DNA from 3 places in the Exiguobacterium sp. UBA6309 genome. Region 1 is predicted to be linked to each of the others. Evidence: predicted binding sites of a transcription regulator. Region 1 holds the regulator's gene; each other region holds the start of a gene.

Region 1 (4,462 bases):
GCGCTGCTCCCATTGGCATACCTGGGTGACCCGAGTTCGCCTTTTGTACGGCATCAATCGATAAGGTACGAATCGTATTAATTGCTAATTGTTCTACTGTCGTCATGTTCGTCAAAACAATCATCCTCTCTCTTTTTCACAAATTCCTACTCATTTTAGCATACTCTTAAATGTGATACAACTTTTCTAAATAGTATGTCACATTAAAATGAATGCGCTATCTATAGCCGTTCTATCGACTCATACAGGATGCATGAATCCATGAAAGATCGCTATTAAGATGTATTGCTATCGTACAATGTTTCCTCACCTACTCACTCTAAACAAAAAAGATACTCGCTCTAAACAAAAAAGATACTCGCTCTAAACAAAAAAGATACTCGCTCTAAACAAAAAAGAGGTCCGCTTGACGCGAGACCTCTTTTTTCTATAAAAGAAACGAACGATTATTGTTTATTCCGTTCTTCTTCTTGTGCTTGTTTCAATTTCTCAGGTGTTACGTCCGTTCCCTCTTCATCGACGATTTTCATGCCCATGAGTTGGTTTTTGAACGATCCACGGAATGCTGCGAGATACGCTGCACGTAATTCTTTTTGCTCTGCCGTTTCCGCTTCCGATAACGGCTCAACTTTTGATTTATTCGCTAATGAATTGATTCGATCTAATTGTTCTTGTGATAACATGGAATCCCTCTTTCTTTATGACTCAAACTTGAGTTGTTCAATTGTATTCTTACTGTAAAAGAGCTTATAAAAAAAAGCAAGTTAACCGCGTCAGTCGACGGGTTACTTGCTTCTCATTCCGGGCTAGGTGTCAGTTCGCGGTATTCAAGATATCGACGATTGACCGTTGCTTTTGAAATATCATGCCCCATCCCCCGCAAGGTGATGGCGATATCAGAAAACGTCAATCCGAGTTCTCGAAGACGTACAATTTCTTCGATCGGTACGTCTTTTCGACTACGTCCTGCGTTCTCTCCTTGACGATTGAGATTTCGTTCCGGGCGAAAACCTTGTTCAACTGCTCGCCGCATGCCACGGGCGATTTTTGCATTATGCAGTTTACGTTGGTATTCTTCCACGAGTGAGACGATCTCAAGGACCATCGCTTCTGCATCCGCAAGTTGATATTCTCCATCTGAATCAAGCGTCATCAAGCGGACCCCATGTTTTTTGAATGTATGCAAAATAGCGATTTTTGCATTCCCTCGACCAATCCGTGTATCATCTGTCACCAGGACCGCATCTACCGTATCGCGTGTCACATAATCAAGAACTGTTAGCATCCCTTCCCGATCAACATCATATCCACTCTCTTTTTCAGAGACGATGTCCACGACATCAAATCCCTTTTGAGAAGCAACCTTCGAAAGCTCCATCCGTTGGCGTTCAATCGAACTATCTTGTGCTTCTTTTTCGGTCGATACTCGACAATAAATCACGACCTTCATCGTACCTCACATCCCTGTTCGTTCTTTCACAACTTTTCCATTTTGTCATTGTTGTGCGATTGGTACAACGATTTTGCTTTTTGAGATGACATGTTTTGTCTCAACATCATTATTTTTGATCAACCAGTTGACGTATTCCTCATCTGACATCGAACCGTCATTGTAGACTTCAGCAATTTGTTCGACTGTAGCGTTCTCATCGACCGTAACGGAAGCCGTCATCAATTGCGCTACTTTTTCATCTGGGCGTGGTGTGAGTAAAAAGATCACGAAGGCAATACTTAATGCATAGAAGAGAATAGAAAAAGCATGAGTACGAATCGTATGAATCATCATGAATCCCTCCAAATATGAAATGAATGAGTTAGAATAAACGTTCGCGGAACAATTGTTCGCATAACTCATAATAAACACAGAACCCGTGTTCGGTCAACACAAAATGTCGAACAATTGTTTGTACGCTCATTTGTTCTATGTTATAGTGAATTTAGAAACATATATTCTTACATTTCAAAATTCAATCCAGAAAGAGGTGGCAATTCGTATGCGGAAAATGTCTAAGCGCCAACAAGAGATTCTCGACTACATCGTCTCTGAAGTGAAACTGAAGGGGTATCCACCATCAGTTCGTGAAATCGGAGAAGCAGTCGGACTCGCGTCTAGCTCGACGGTACACGGTCATTTGGATCGACTCGAGAAACGGGGAATGATTCGCCGTGACCCGACGAAACCACGTGCGATTGAGATATTGCTTGATAAGCCTGAAGAAATCACGGAAGCCATCGTTCATGTTCCCGTCATCGGGAAAGTCACAGCTGGTCTTCCGATTACAGCGATTGAAAACATCGAAGAACAATTCCCGCTTCCTGCACATTATGTAGGAAACGAAACGGTCTTCATGTTGACGATCGATGGGGAATCAATGATTAACGCAGGTATTCTTGACGGCGATCGTGTCATCGTACGCCAACAAAACACAGCAGAAAACGGAGAAATCGTCGTAGCTATGACCGAAGATAGCGAAGCGACGGTGAAACGGTTCTTCTTAGAAGATCAACAGGTACGTCTACAACCAGAAAATGACTCGATGGATCCGATGTATTTCGATAATGTCTCCATTCTTGGTAAGGTAATCGGCGTGTATCGGACGATTCATTGACGGAGGGACCAGTTACGACTGGTCTTTTTTCATGCCTTCAGGAAATGTACATGATACCGTCAATACCGTCGCACTGACGGGTTACGTTGCGTATTCGGTCGCAACGCAACAAACCGATTGGTTACCGACTGCCATCGGTATCGCTGTCGGTACGCTTTGGTTGTCACCTGACCTCGATTTAAAGTCAGAACCGTATTATCGCTTTGGACCATTTCGAGTCCTGTGGATGCCTTATGTGAAGATCATGCCCCACCGCTCGATCTGGTCACACGGATTGATCATTGGGGATGTCATTCGACTCCTTTATAGTGCTGCACTTGTGATTCCCTTATTATTTCTCAGCTTGTATTTTCAAGTCATCGCGTCAGAGACCATCGATTCCTGGTTCGCTTCCCTACCCGCTTTTGTCATTGGTATCATGGTGGCGAGTACAATTCATATCCTACTAGATTATTCCAGTAGTTGGTTTCGACCTAAAAAAAGAAAAAAGCGTCGTCGTTAACACCTCTTTTGCTTGCTTGCAGGCAAGACGAGGTGTTTTACTATCCAATTTTTCGTATCTTTAAACATTAAAATAAAAAATTTCCATTCCTATATTTCAATTATATGTATTGAAAACGTTATCAAATCGGAGTAATTTAAAGTAGAAAGACCATTATTTGCTTTAATCCAAAGGGAGGGTTTTTGCATGAATAACTTTGTACTAGAAATGATCGGTACGATGATCCTCATTCTGCTCGGGGATGGTGTCGTCGCCGGTGTCGTCTTGAGAAAGACGAAGTCCGAAAACAGCGGATGGATTGTCATCACGTTCGCTTGGGGTCTTGCCGTCATGACAGGAGCATTCGTCGCTGCTGAGAGTGGAGCGCACTTGAACCCTGCTTTAACAATTGCACTTGCTTTAAACTCTGATTTACCGTGGGCAGACGTTCCTGTCTATATTGCCGGACAACTTGTCGGAGCTTTCATCGGCGCCATTCTCGTTTGGCTTCATTACATGAAACATTTTGAAGCGACTGATGATCAAGCTGCAAAACTCGGTGTGTTCGCAACAGGTCCAGCGATTCGCCATACGCCGTCGAACTTGATTTCTGAAATCATCGGGACATTCGTTCTCGTCTTCGGTATCTTGGCGCTCGGTTTAACGACATTCGGTGACGGCTTAAAACCACTTATCGTCGGTTTACTCGTCGTCGTCATCGGTCTATCACTTGGTGGTACAACAGGATATGCCATCAACCCGGCCCGTGACCTTGGACCGCGTATCGCACATGCTATCTTACCGATTCCGAATAAAGGGTCATCTGACTGGGGCTACTCATGGATTCCAGTTGTTGGTCCAATCATCGGCGGAGCGCTTGCCGTGTTCATCTATCAATTGATCTACTAAGATCACGTTTCACAAACACATACCGCTCAAGGGGGATTTCGAAATGGAAAACAAGTATATCCTAGCACTCGACCAAGGTACGACAAGCTCACGTGCGATCATCTTCGATCACGACGGGAAAATCGTCAACTCGGCACAACGGGAATTCAAGCAATACTTCCCGCAACCAGGCTGGGTCGAGCACGATGCAAACGAAATCTGGGGTTCGATTCTTGCTGTCATGGCTGAAGCACTCGGAACAGCAGATATCAAACCTGAGCAAATCGCCGGAATCGGAATCACGAACCAACGTGAAACGACAGTGGTCTGGAACAAAGAAACAGGCAAACCGGTTTATCACGCGCTCGTTTGGCAATCACGTCAAACGTCTGGTATCTGTGACGACTTAAAAGAACAAGGTTTGAATCAGAAGTTCCGTGATAAAACAGGACTTTTGATTGATGCCTACTTCTCTGGTACGAAA
Region 2 (4,462 bases), on a different contig from region 1:
GAGTCAGAACATTGATGGACTCGTCATCGATGTACGCGGAAATCCGGGTGGTCTTTTGACGGCTGTCTCGAAAATGATCGCTCCGTTCATTCCGAAAGACGTGCCGATTTATCAGGTCGAGAACAATAAAGGCGAGCGCCAGCAGGAATTCGGGAAGGCAGACGAGAAGAAACCATATAACATCGTCGTCTTAGAAGACGGCGGATCGGCCTCAGCGTCCGAGATCCTTGCAGCCGGACTGAAGGAAGGAGCTGGCGCCGAAGTCGTCGGTACGAAGTCGTTCGGGAAAGGGATCGTCCAAAGTGCGTATGATTTGAAGGACGGTAGCGACCTGAAGTTAACGACGAACAAATGGCTGACACCAGACGGGAACTGGATCCACAAAAAAGGGGTCAAGCCGACGGTCGAAGTCAAACAACCGGCGTACTTCAACGTCACGAAGATTCTGACTGATCAAAAGTCACTCGCTGTCGGCGATTACGGAAAATCAGTCGAGAATGCCCACCTTGTCCTCGAAGCGATCGGTTATAAGCCAAAAGGACAGGACGGCTATTTCGGTGACACGATGAAACAAGCTGTCGAGGCTTTGCAAAAGGACGCGAAACTTGACGTCACTGGAAAAATCGATCAGCAGACAGCGGGTGAGATGGAGACGCGTCTCCTGAAGAAACTCCAGGACGATAAGAATGACGTCCAGCGGAAAAAAGCACTCGAGGTCGCTGCACAATAATAAGGAATGGAAAGAGGTCTGAATGCGCGTGGAATTACTCGATGAAATTGGTTGGACCGCGATTAGTCTCATCGCCAGTCCGACCTTGTGGTTAGCACTCCTTGTCAGTTGGGTCATCGGCATCCGGCGTGTCAAACGGGAACGCGGATTGTTTCGCTCCCGGACACACGGCAAACGAAGCGATGTCCTCGAAACACTTTTACCAGGTCTACTCGTCGGTCTCGTCTTGTCCATCGTCAGCAGATGGCTCGGATTGACGCTGACGCCGCAATACGCTCTATTGTTACTCGGACTTTCGAGCGTCCTGCTGTTGATTGGTATCGTACGTTTGAACGTACCGCTCTGGCCGATCGTCTTGCTTGGACTGACCGGCTGGTTCGTGATGGATTCACGTCTTGACTCGATCCGAGCGGTCGAGCCGAAGATGGTTTTATTGCTTGCGGCGTTGACGCTCGTCGCGGAATGTCTCCTCGTCTGGTGGCGCGGGCAGCGGCGTCTGTCACCGTCACTCGTCGTCTCGAAGCGCGGTCGCTTCATCGGTGGGCTGTCGGCAAATAAGCTTTGGCTATTGCCTTTGCTCGTCTTTGTTCCGGGTGACGTGCTTGAAGCCTGGTGGCCACGTTACAGCTTCCCAGAGCTTGTTCCGATCGTGCTTTGGTTACCGATCGGTTTCAGCTTCCTCTTTACGGGTAAGTTGCCGAAAGAATTGATGCGTCCGCTCGTTCAAGGACGTTTGATCACGAGCCTCGTCGCGATTCTATTGACGGTTCTTGCGTACGTGACTGGTCAAGCTGAATGGCTCTACGGAATCGTCTTGTTGCTCGTCCTGCACATTTTGTTGCACCAGCGGGTCAAACGCTTGAACCGGGCACAGACACCGTTGTTCCTCAATGGAACGCGTGGTGCCGTCATTCTTGGAACGCTACCTGATAAACCGGCTGCTGAGATGGGCTTGATTCCAGGTGAAGCGATCTATAAGGTCAATGGTGAGAAGGTCGATTCGGAAGCATCGTTCTACGAAGCCATCCAAAAACACAAACCGTATCTGCGTCTTGAAGTCATGAACCATAACGGTGACATCCGGTTTGCGCAACGTGCCTTTTATGAACAAGATCATCATGAACTTGGTATCCTGTTCGTCAACGAGCCGGTCCATGGTCGCACTAAAGTGCGGTCCTTACATTAACGAGTACATCCCTGTCACGGAACAGCCGTGACGGGGATTTTTTTGTTGGCAGAAAAATCGAGGATCAACACTCGAAGCAAAAAGAAACTTTTGCATTTTCGAAAAAAAGGGTAACTTCCTAAAAGGAGCACTTCATAATCGAATGTTTGTTCGTAAAGTGGTACAATAAAAATAGATTTTTTAACGTGATGAGGGGGAAGCAAACGATGGATTTTGAACTCGTTTCACCATTTGAACCAGGCGGTGATCAACCGACGGCAATCGAAAAATTGGTGACTGGGCTAAAACAAGGCGAACGACATCAGACGTTGCTTGGGGCGACCGGTACCGGGAAGACGTTCACGGTCTCGAACGTCATCAAGGAAATCAAGAAACCGACGCTCGTCCTTGCCCACAACAAAACACTAGCGGGACAACTCTACTCGGAGTTCAAGGAATTCTTCCCGAACAATGCGGTCGAATACTTCGTTAGTTTTTATGATTATTACCAACCGGAAGCGTACGTCCCATCGACGGATACGTTCATTGAGAAGGACTCTTCGATCAACGACGAGATTGATAAACTACGTCACTCGGCAACGTCCGCCTTGTTCGAACGGGAGGACGTCTTGATCGTCGCGTCCGTTTCGTGTATCTATGGTCTCGGTAACCCGGAAGAGTACAACAACCACGTTTTGTCACTGCGTGTCGGCAATGAGATGGGGCGAAACGAGATGCTCCGTCGTCTAATCGACATTCAGTATGAGCGTAACGACATCGACTTCCAGCGTGGACGGTTCCGCGTCCGCGGAGACGTCGTCGAAATCTTCCCGGCGTCACGCGACGAACAGTGTGTCCGGGTCGAGTTCTTCGGTGACGAGATTGAACGGATCCGTGACATGGATCCGCTGACAGGTGAGATCGTCGCGGACCGCGAGCACATCTCGATCTTCCCGGCGTCCCACTTCGTGACGGGGGATACCCGTCTACAGAAAGCGATCGCGAACATCGAGAAGGAACTTGAAGTGCAGCTTGCGAAGTTACGCGAAGACAATCAGTTGCTTGAAGCGCAACGGCTCGAACAACGGACGAACTACGATCTTGAGATGATGCGTGAGATGGGCTATTGTTCCGGAATCGAGAACTACTCGCGTCACTTGAACTTGATGCCGGAAGGGGCAACACCGTATACGTTGCTTGATTACTTCCCGAAGGACTTCTTACTCGTTGCCGATGAGTCACACGTCACACTGCCGCAAATTCGCGGGATGTATAACGGAGATCAGGCGCGGAAACAAGTCCTCGTCGATCACGGTTTCCGTCTTCCGTCGGCAAAAGATAACCGTCCGTTACGGTTCGAGGAGTTCGAGGAAAAAATCAGTCAGGCGATCTATATCTCGGCGACACCAGGACCGTATGAACTCGAACATTCGAAAGAGATGGTCGAGCAAATCATCCGTCCGACCGGTCTCGTCGATCCGACGATCGAGATTCATCCGATCACGGGACAAATCGATTACTTGATGGATAACATCCGTGACCGGGTCGCGAAGAACGAACGTGTTCTCGTGACGACACTGACGAAGAAGATGGCAGAAGACTTGACCGATTACTTGAAAGAGAATGGTGTCAAGGTCAACTATATGCACTCGGAGATCAAGACACTCGAACGGATTGAAATCATCCGTGACTTACGACTCGGAAAATATGATGTCCTCGTCGGGATCAACTTATTACGAGAAGGACTCGATATTCCGGAAGTCTCACTCGTGACGATTCTTGATGCCGATAAGGAAGGCTTCCTCCGGTCGGACCGTTCGCTGATTCAAACGATTGGTCGGGCGGCGCGGAACGCGGAAGGACACGTCATCTTGTTTGCCGATAAAGTCACCGATTCGATGCAACGGGCGATCGATGAGACGGAACGCCGTCGCGCGATCCAGATGGCGTTCAACGAAGAACATGGCATTACGCCGCAGACGATCAAAAAAGACGTGCGTGGTGTCATTAGTACGACAATCGAGAACGACGATACCGTCGAAAAACTCGAGAAGTTCAACAAACTCAAAAAACCGGAGCGTGAAACGTTGCTTGAACAGCTTGACCAAGAGATGCGTCAAGCGGCGAAAGACATGCAGTTCGAGCGAGCTGCTGAGCTCCGCGACCTCATATTAGAATTGAAAGCAGGTGCCTAAGTTGGGAGAAAAGAAGAATCAGATTATCATCAAAGGCGCTCGCGTCAATAATCTACAAAACATCGATGTCGAAATCCCCCGCGATCAGCTCGTCGTCTTGACGGGCTTGTCCGGGTCAGGGAAATCGTCGCTTGCCTTCGACACGATTTACGCTGAAGGACAACGGCGTTATGTCGAAAGTCTGTCTGCCTATGCCCGTCAGTTCCTCGGACAGATGGATAAACCGGATGTCGACACGATCGAAGGACTGAGTCCAGCAATTTCAATCGACCAGAAGACGACGAGTAAAAACCCACGTTCGACGGTCGGAACGGTCACAGAAATCTATGATTATTTGCGTCTATTGTATGCACGAATTGGTAAACCGATTTG
Region 3 (4,462 bases), on a different contig from region 1:
CCGATGAGCCGAAACAGCTTGCCGATGCGATGGATGTTGCCAGAACGACGCGAAAGATCGTCTATCAAAACATCTATTTTGCCCTTGGAATCAAAGCAATCTTTTTGTTACTTGGAGCCTTTGGAATCGCAACGATGTGGGAAGCCGTCTTTGCTGATGTCGGTGTGACAGTGTTAGCGGTCCTGAATGCGACGCGTCTATTAAAGATACGTGCATGAACAAATATGCGATCATTTCCTCTTTTGAGGAGATGATCGCATATTTTTAGATTACCCGAGTGCGACATCGAGAATCATCATGACCGTAAAACCGACCATCAAACCAAGCGTTGCTAAATCGGATCCGTTCTCTGCTTGTGACTCCGGAATCAATTCTTCGACGACGACGAAAATCATCGCTCCGGCAGCAAACGATAACGCATACGGTAGAAGCGGTTGAACGAAGAAGACTGCGGCTGCTCCGACCATCGCGGCAATTGGTTCGACGATCGCTGACAATTGACCGTAATGGAAGGCCCGCCGACGCGACATCCCTTCACCGCGTAGTGGAATCGATAGGGCAGCCCCCTCCGGCATGTTTTGTATCCCAATACCGAGTGCGAGCGTCAAGGCACCGGCGACGGTCGCACCGTCCATGTTCAAGGCAGCGGCACCAAAAGCGACACCAATCGCAAGTCCTTCGGGAATATTATGCAACGTGATCGCAAGAAATAATAACGTCGTTTTCTTGAGTCCTGTCGAAGGACCTTCAGCCGTCTCGAGTGGTGCAGATAAGTGCAAATGCGGTGTGACGAAGTCAAGCAAACGGACGAAAAATCCACCAGCGAGAAAACCGATGGCGGCAGGAATCCAAGCGATTCCACCATCTTGCTCTGTGAACTCGATCGCAGGAGCAAGCAACGACCAAAATGACGCAGCAATCATGACGCCGGCAGCAAAACCGAGCATCATGTTCATGACGCGTTTTTCAATCGTCGTAAAGACGAAAACGAGTGCCGCACCAAGTGCGGTTAACCCCCAAGTCATCATTCCGGCAAGCAATGCTTGCACGACGACGGGGAGGGAAGTAAACCAATCCAACATGACTATTCCTTCTTTCCGGGCACGATTTAAAGCATCCATCTGTATGAGAGCTTACCCGTTTTCGATCCGGACGATTCGTGTGAAGGGAATTTCAATGACTTCACGTCCGCGCAGAAAGAGAACGGAACGTTCGGGTTCTAGTCGTTCCACGAAACCGACGACCGTCACGTAGCTACTTTCCTTATAATACGTGATTTCAAGTTCGTTTCCTTCTATTAAAGCTTCTTGAAGCAGAAAGTGCCATGATTCTTGCAACTGTTCATCAATTTCAGGCAAGTCGAGCTGATGCATCTGGACATAATATTCCCGCAACAGTTGCAAATGTTCCGGCATGAGAAAAGGAATCCATTTTAAATTTCCTCGATCACGATACGCTGTCATGAAGATCACCTCCCGGATGACCGCCGACGAAACGAAGACGACGTTTGGCGACACTCGTATCAAGAAACGAGACAGCGAGGCGAATCGTTCCTTTTCCGTAGCGGAGGTTGACGACATCCATTGCTTTTAATAACCGTCGTCGTTTCCAGAGCCGCGCATTATCCTCGAACAAAGACAACTGTAAGGTGCCTTGATCGGCAGTCAAATGCCCCACTGCGACGGATAAAAAACGAACAGGTTCTCCGTCGAGCCAATTCGGTTCGAATAATTGTAAGACGTGACGCAGAATGATTCGTTCATCGGATGTCGGATAAGGCAACCGCACTTGACGCGAGAAACCACTTCGGACGACGTTTCGAGAATAGCGGACGCCGATGTGAACGGTCCAACCGACTTGATTCGAAAAGCGGCAACGTGCGGCAACATCCTGCACGAGTTCGTTGAGCACATTCCGGATACGTTCGAACTGATAATAGTCCTGCATTAAGGTCACACCGTGTCCGATCGTCCGTTGAGGGGCTTTCTCGAACAGATGACGAGGCGCAAGAAGTGTCGGTGACGCGTCAAGACCCCAAGCGTGGTGCCATAGTTCGGCACCGATGACACCGAATCGTTCGTGCAACTCTTCGACAGGGCGCATTGCAAGATCACCGATTGTTTCAATCCCCATCATCTGCAGATGTTGTTCCATACGGTGTCCGACCCCCCACATCTTCCGAATCGGAAAATCATGAAGACGTCGTGCGACGTCGGCATATCCACATCGCGCGATGCCTTCTTTTTTCCCGATTAAATCAAGGGTCAGTTTCGCGATGACGTTATTTGGACCAATCCCGATCCGGACGTGGATGCCGGTCTGTTTCAGGATCGCTTCTTTAATTTTGAGGGCAGCTTGCAGGTCGGAACCAAATAGGCGATCGGTTCCGGTCATGTCAATGAAGCTTTCGTCAATCGAATAGACGCGGATCGCTTCAGGTGGGGCGAATTGGTGCAGGACATCAAGGACACGTATTGACGTCTTCATATAAGCGAGCATGCGTGGTTCGACAAGTTGAATCGTGCGACGAACAGCGTATGGCAATTGCTCGATTTCATATAGTCGACCGGCTGTCTTGATTCCTAGTGCTTTTAAGGCAGGGGTGGCAGCGAGAATGACGGATCCGCTTCGTTTTAAATCGGAGACGACCGCTAGGCGTGTCGTCAAGGGAGGGAGATTGCGATACTGGCATTCACAACTGGCGTAGAAGGACACACTGTCGACACAAAAAATACGTTTATCTTGTGGTAAAACGACGGAAGGAAACATTTGAATCACTCCTTTACATAAAAGAACGTATGTTCTTATTTTGATTTTCTTTGACTATAGCATGGTCTCAAAGTGTCTCAAAATAAAAACTGTTGAAAAAAGGGGAATTTGAACGATTTTCCCTCATATAAAAGGAGTTTGATACACTAAGGGAGAGAAAAAGGGGGAATTTTTATGAAAGAGATCGTTATCCGTTTACCAGAATTACCGAAAACGCTTCAACCAGAGACGTTCGATCAAGTCGAAATCGATGACCCGTATCTGAAAGGGGCGCGTTATGAGAAAGAGTCGATGCCGAGTGAACTGACAGAACGCATCGATGCCTATCAAGTGTGTTTTCAAAATGTCTCGTTCGCGAATCTCACCTTTGACCGTGGTTCGTTCGAAGATATCCGTTTTGAGCAATGTGACTTAACGGGATGTCACTTCCAAGAAACTCGTTTTCACCGCGTGTCCTTCGTCGGATGCCGGATGACGGGTGTTCAGTTCGAAGATTGTACGCTAGACCATTTGACGATTCAGGAAGGACTTGCAGATTACGCACAGTTCATTCGCAGTACGGTCCGTCACCAACACTGGAGCGAAACGACGATGAAAGAAGCACAGTTCTTCGAAGTGAAACCGACCCAGTGGAAACTCGAAGCGGTCCGGCTTACGGGTAGTCAATGGATTGAAACGCCGTTAAAAGGTCTCGACCTCCGGCAGACGGAGCTCTCTGGTATTACGATCGATCCGCGATTTTTACCAGGTGCTGTCATTACGGAAGAGCAAGCAGTTGCCTTTGCTCGCTTGTTAGGTCTTGTCATTCCATAACAAAAAGAAGTCCTGCTTTCGATTGTTACTCGAAAAGCAGGACTTCTTTTCAATGAAGATTACTGTTCTTAAAATGACATCGTTTCGCCATCCTCTGGAATCAGGAAATGGGCAGAAAGGTGGAAGGCGGCTAAAAAGTCAGCAATCATGTCGCGCCGCAGGAGACAGTGATTGACGGACTCGAGGTGCGAGACGATGATCGTCGCTTCCGCCGCCGCTTCGTGTACGGCAAGGAGATCACGCTGTGACATCGTGATCGGCTCTCCCGTCAAGAACTGGGCGGCGCCACTGTTGACGACGATGATATCGGGCGTATGTTGTTCGATCGCATGCGCGACCTCGTCACACCAGATCGTATCACCTGCGATATAAAGTGTCGGTTCGTCCGAATGGGTCAGGACGAGCCCAGACACACGTCCCATCCGTTCGCCGATTTCACCGACACCATGCTGTCCACCTGTTCGATGGACTTGGATATCACCGATCGTTACACCGGAATCGAAGGAAGAAACGTTCGTGAAGCCGGCTTCTCGGATTTGTTGCGCGTCGTCTTCTTGCTGCGCATAGAGTGGCAAATGCTTGGGTAGAAGTTGTTTTGCAGCATCGTCGAAATGATCGGCATGCAGGTGCGTGACGAAGATTGCGTCAGGATCAAGCAGTGTCTTGACATCGACCGGTAAGTCGACGAGTGGATTGGCGACGGCATTCGGTGTTTGACCGAAGGGAGGTAAGCTGCCTTTTTCGCCAAGGAACGGATCAATCAGTAAGACTTGATTGGCATACGTGACAACGAGTGTTGCATTACGAATTTGTTGAATATCCATTAGGTTCATCCTCTCTCAATGACTCGGATTGACTATTCCCTGTCTGGCATTCAATG

What was found. Region 1 encodes LexA, which represses DNA repair genes until DNA is damaged. Its sites were predicted from a motif close to CGAACATATGTTCG; they were not measured.
Region 2: the regulator LexA is predicted to act here: its motif matches at 2,056-2,069, upstream of uvrB (excinuclease ABC subunit UvrB).
Region 3: the regulator LexA is predicted to act here: its motif matches at 2,792-2,805, upstream of B3M90_RS03390 (DNA polymerase thumb domain-containing protein).

Annotation. Positions count from the first base shown of each region.
Region 1 covers NZ_DJTL01000005.1:54,438-58,899, reverse strand. The annotation lists gene tkt (transketolase) at 1-106, opposite strand, end outside; gene B3M90_RS00415 (DUF896 domain-containing protein) at 447-683, opposite strand; gene B3M90_RS00410 (YneB family resolvase-like protein) at 797-1,450, opposite strand; gene yneA (cell division suppressor protein YneA) at 1,496-1,783, opposite strand; gene lexA (transcriptional repressor LexA) at 1,995-2,609, shown strand; gene B3M90_RS00395 (metal-binding protein) at 2,641-3,111, shown strand; gene B3M90_RS00390 (MIP/aquaporin family protein) at 3,298-3,999, shown strand; gene glpK (glycerol kinase GlpK) at 4,043-4,462, shown strand, end outside.
Region 2 covers NZ_DJTL01000025.1:386,635-391,096, reverse strand. The annotation lists gene B3M90_RS08430 (S41 family peptidase) at 1-730, shown strand, start outside; gene B3M90_RS08425 (PDZ domain-containing protein) at 753-1,916, shown strand; gene uvrB (excinuclease ABC subunit UvrB) at 2,123-4,090, shown strand; gene uvrA (excinuclease ABC subunit UvrA) at 4,092-4,462, shown strand, end outside.
Region 3 covers NZ_DJTL01000012.1:20,242-24,703, reverse strand. The annotation lists gene B3M90_RS03405 (heavy metal translocating P-type ATPase) at 1-218, shown strand, start outside; gene B3M90_RS03400 (ZIP family metal transporter) at 270-1,082, opposite strand; gene B3M90_RS03395 (YolD-like family protein) at 1,134-1,463, opposite strand; gene B3M90_RS03390 (DNA polymerase thumb domain-containing protein) at 1,447-2,769, opposite strand; gene B3M90_RS03385 (pentapeptide repeat-containing protein) at 2,944-3,582, shown strand; gene B3M90_RS03380 (MBL fold metallo-hydrolase) at 3,651-4,406, opposite strand.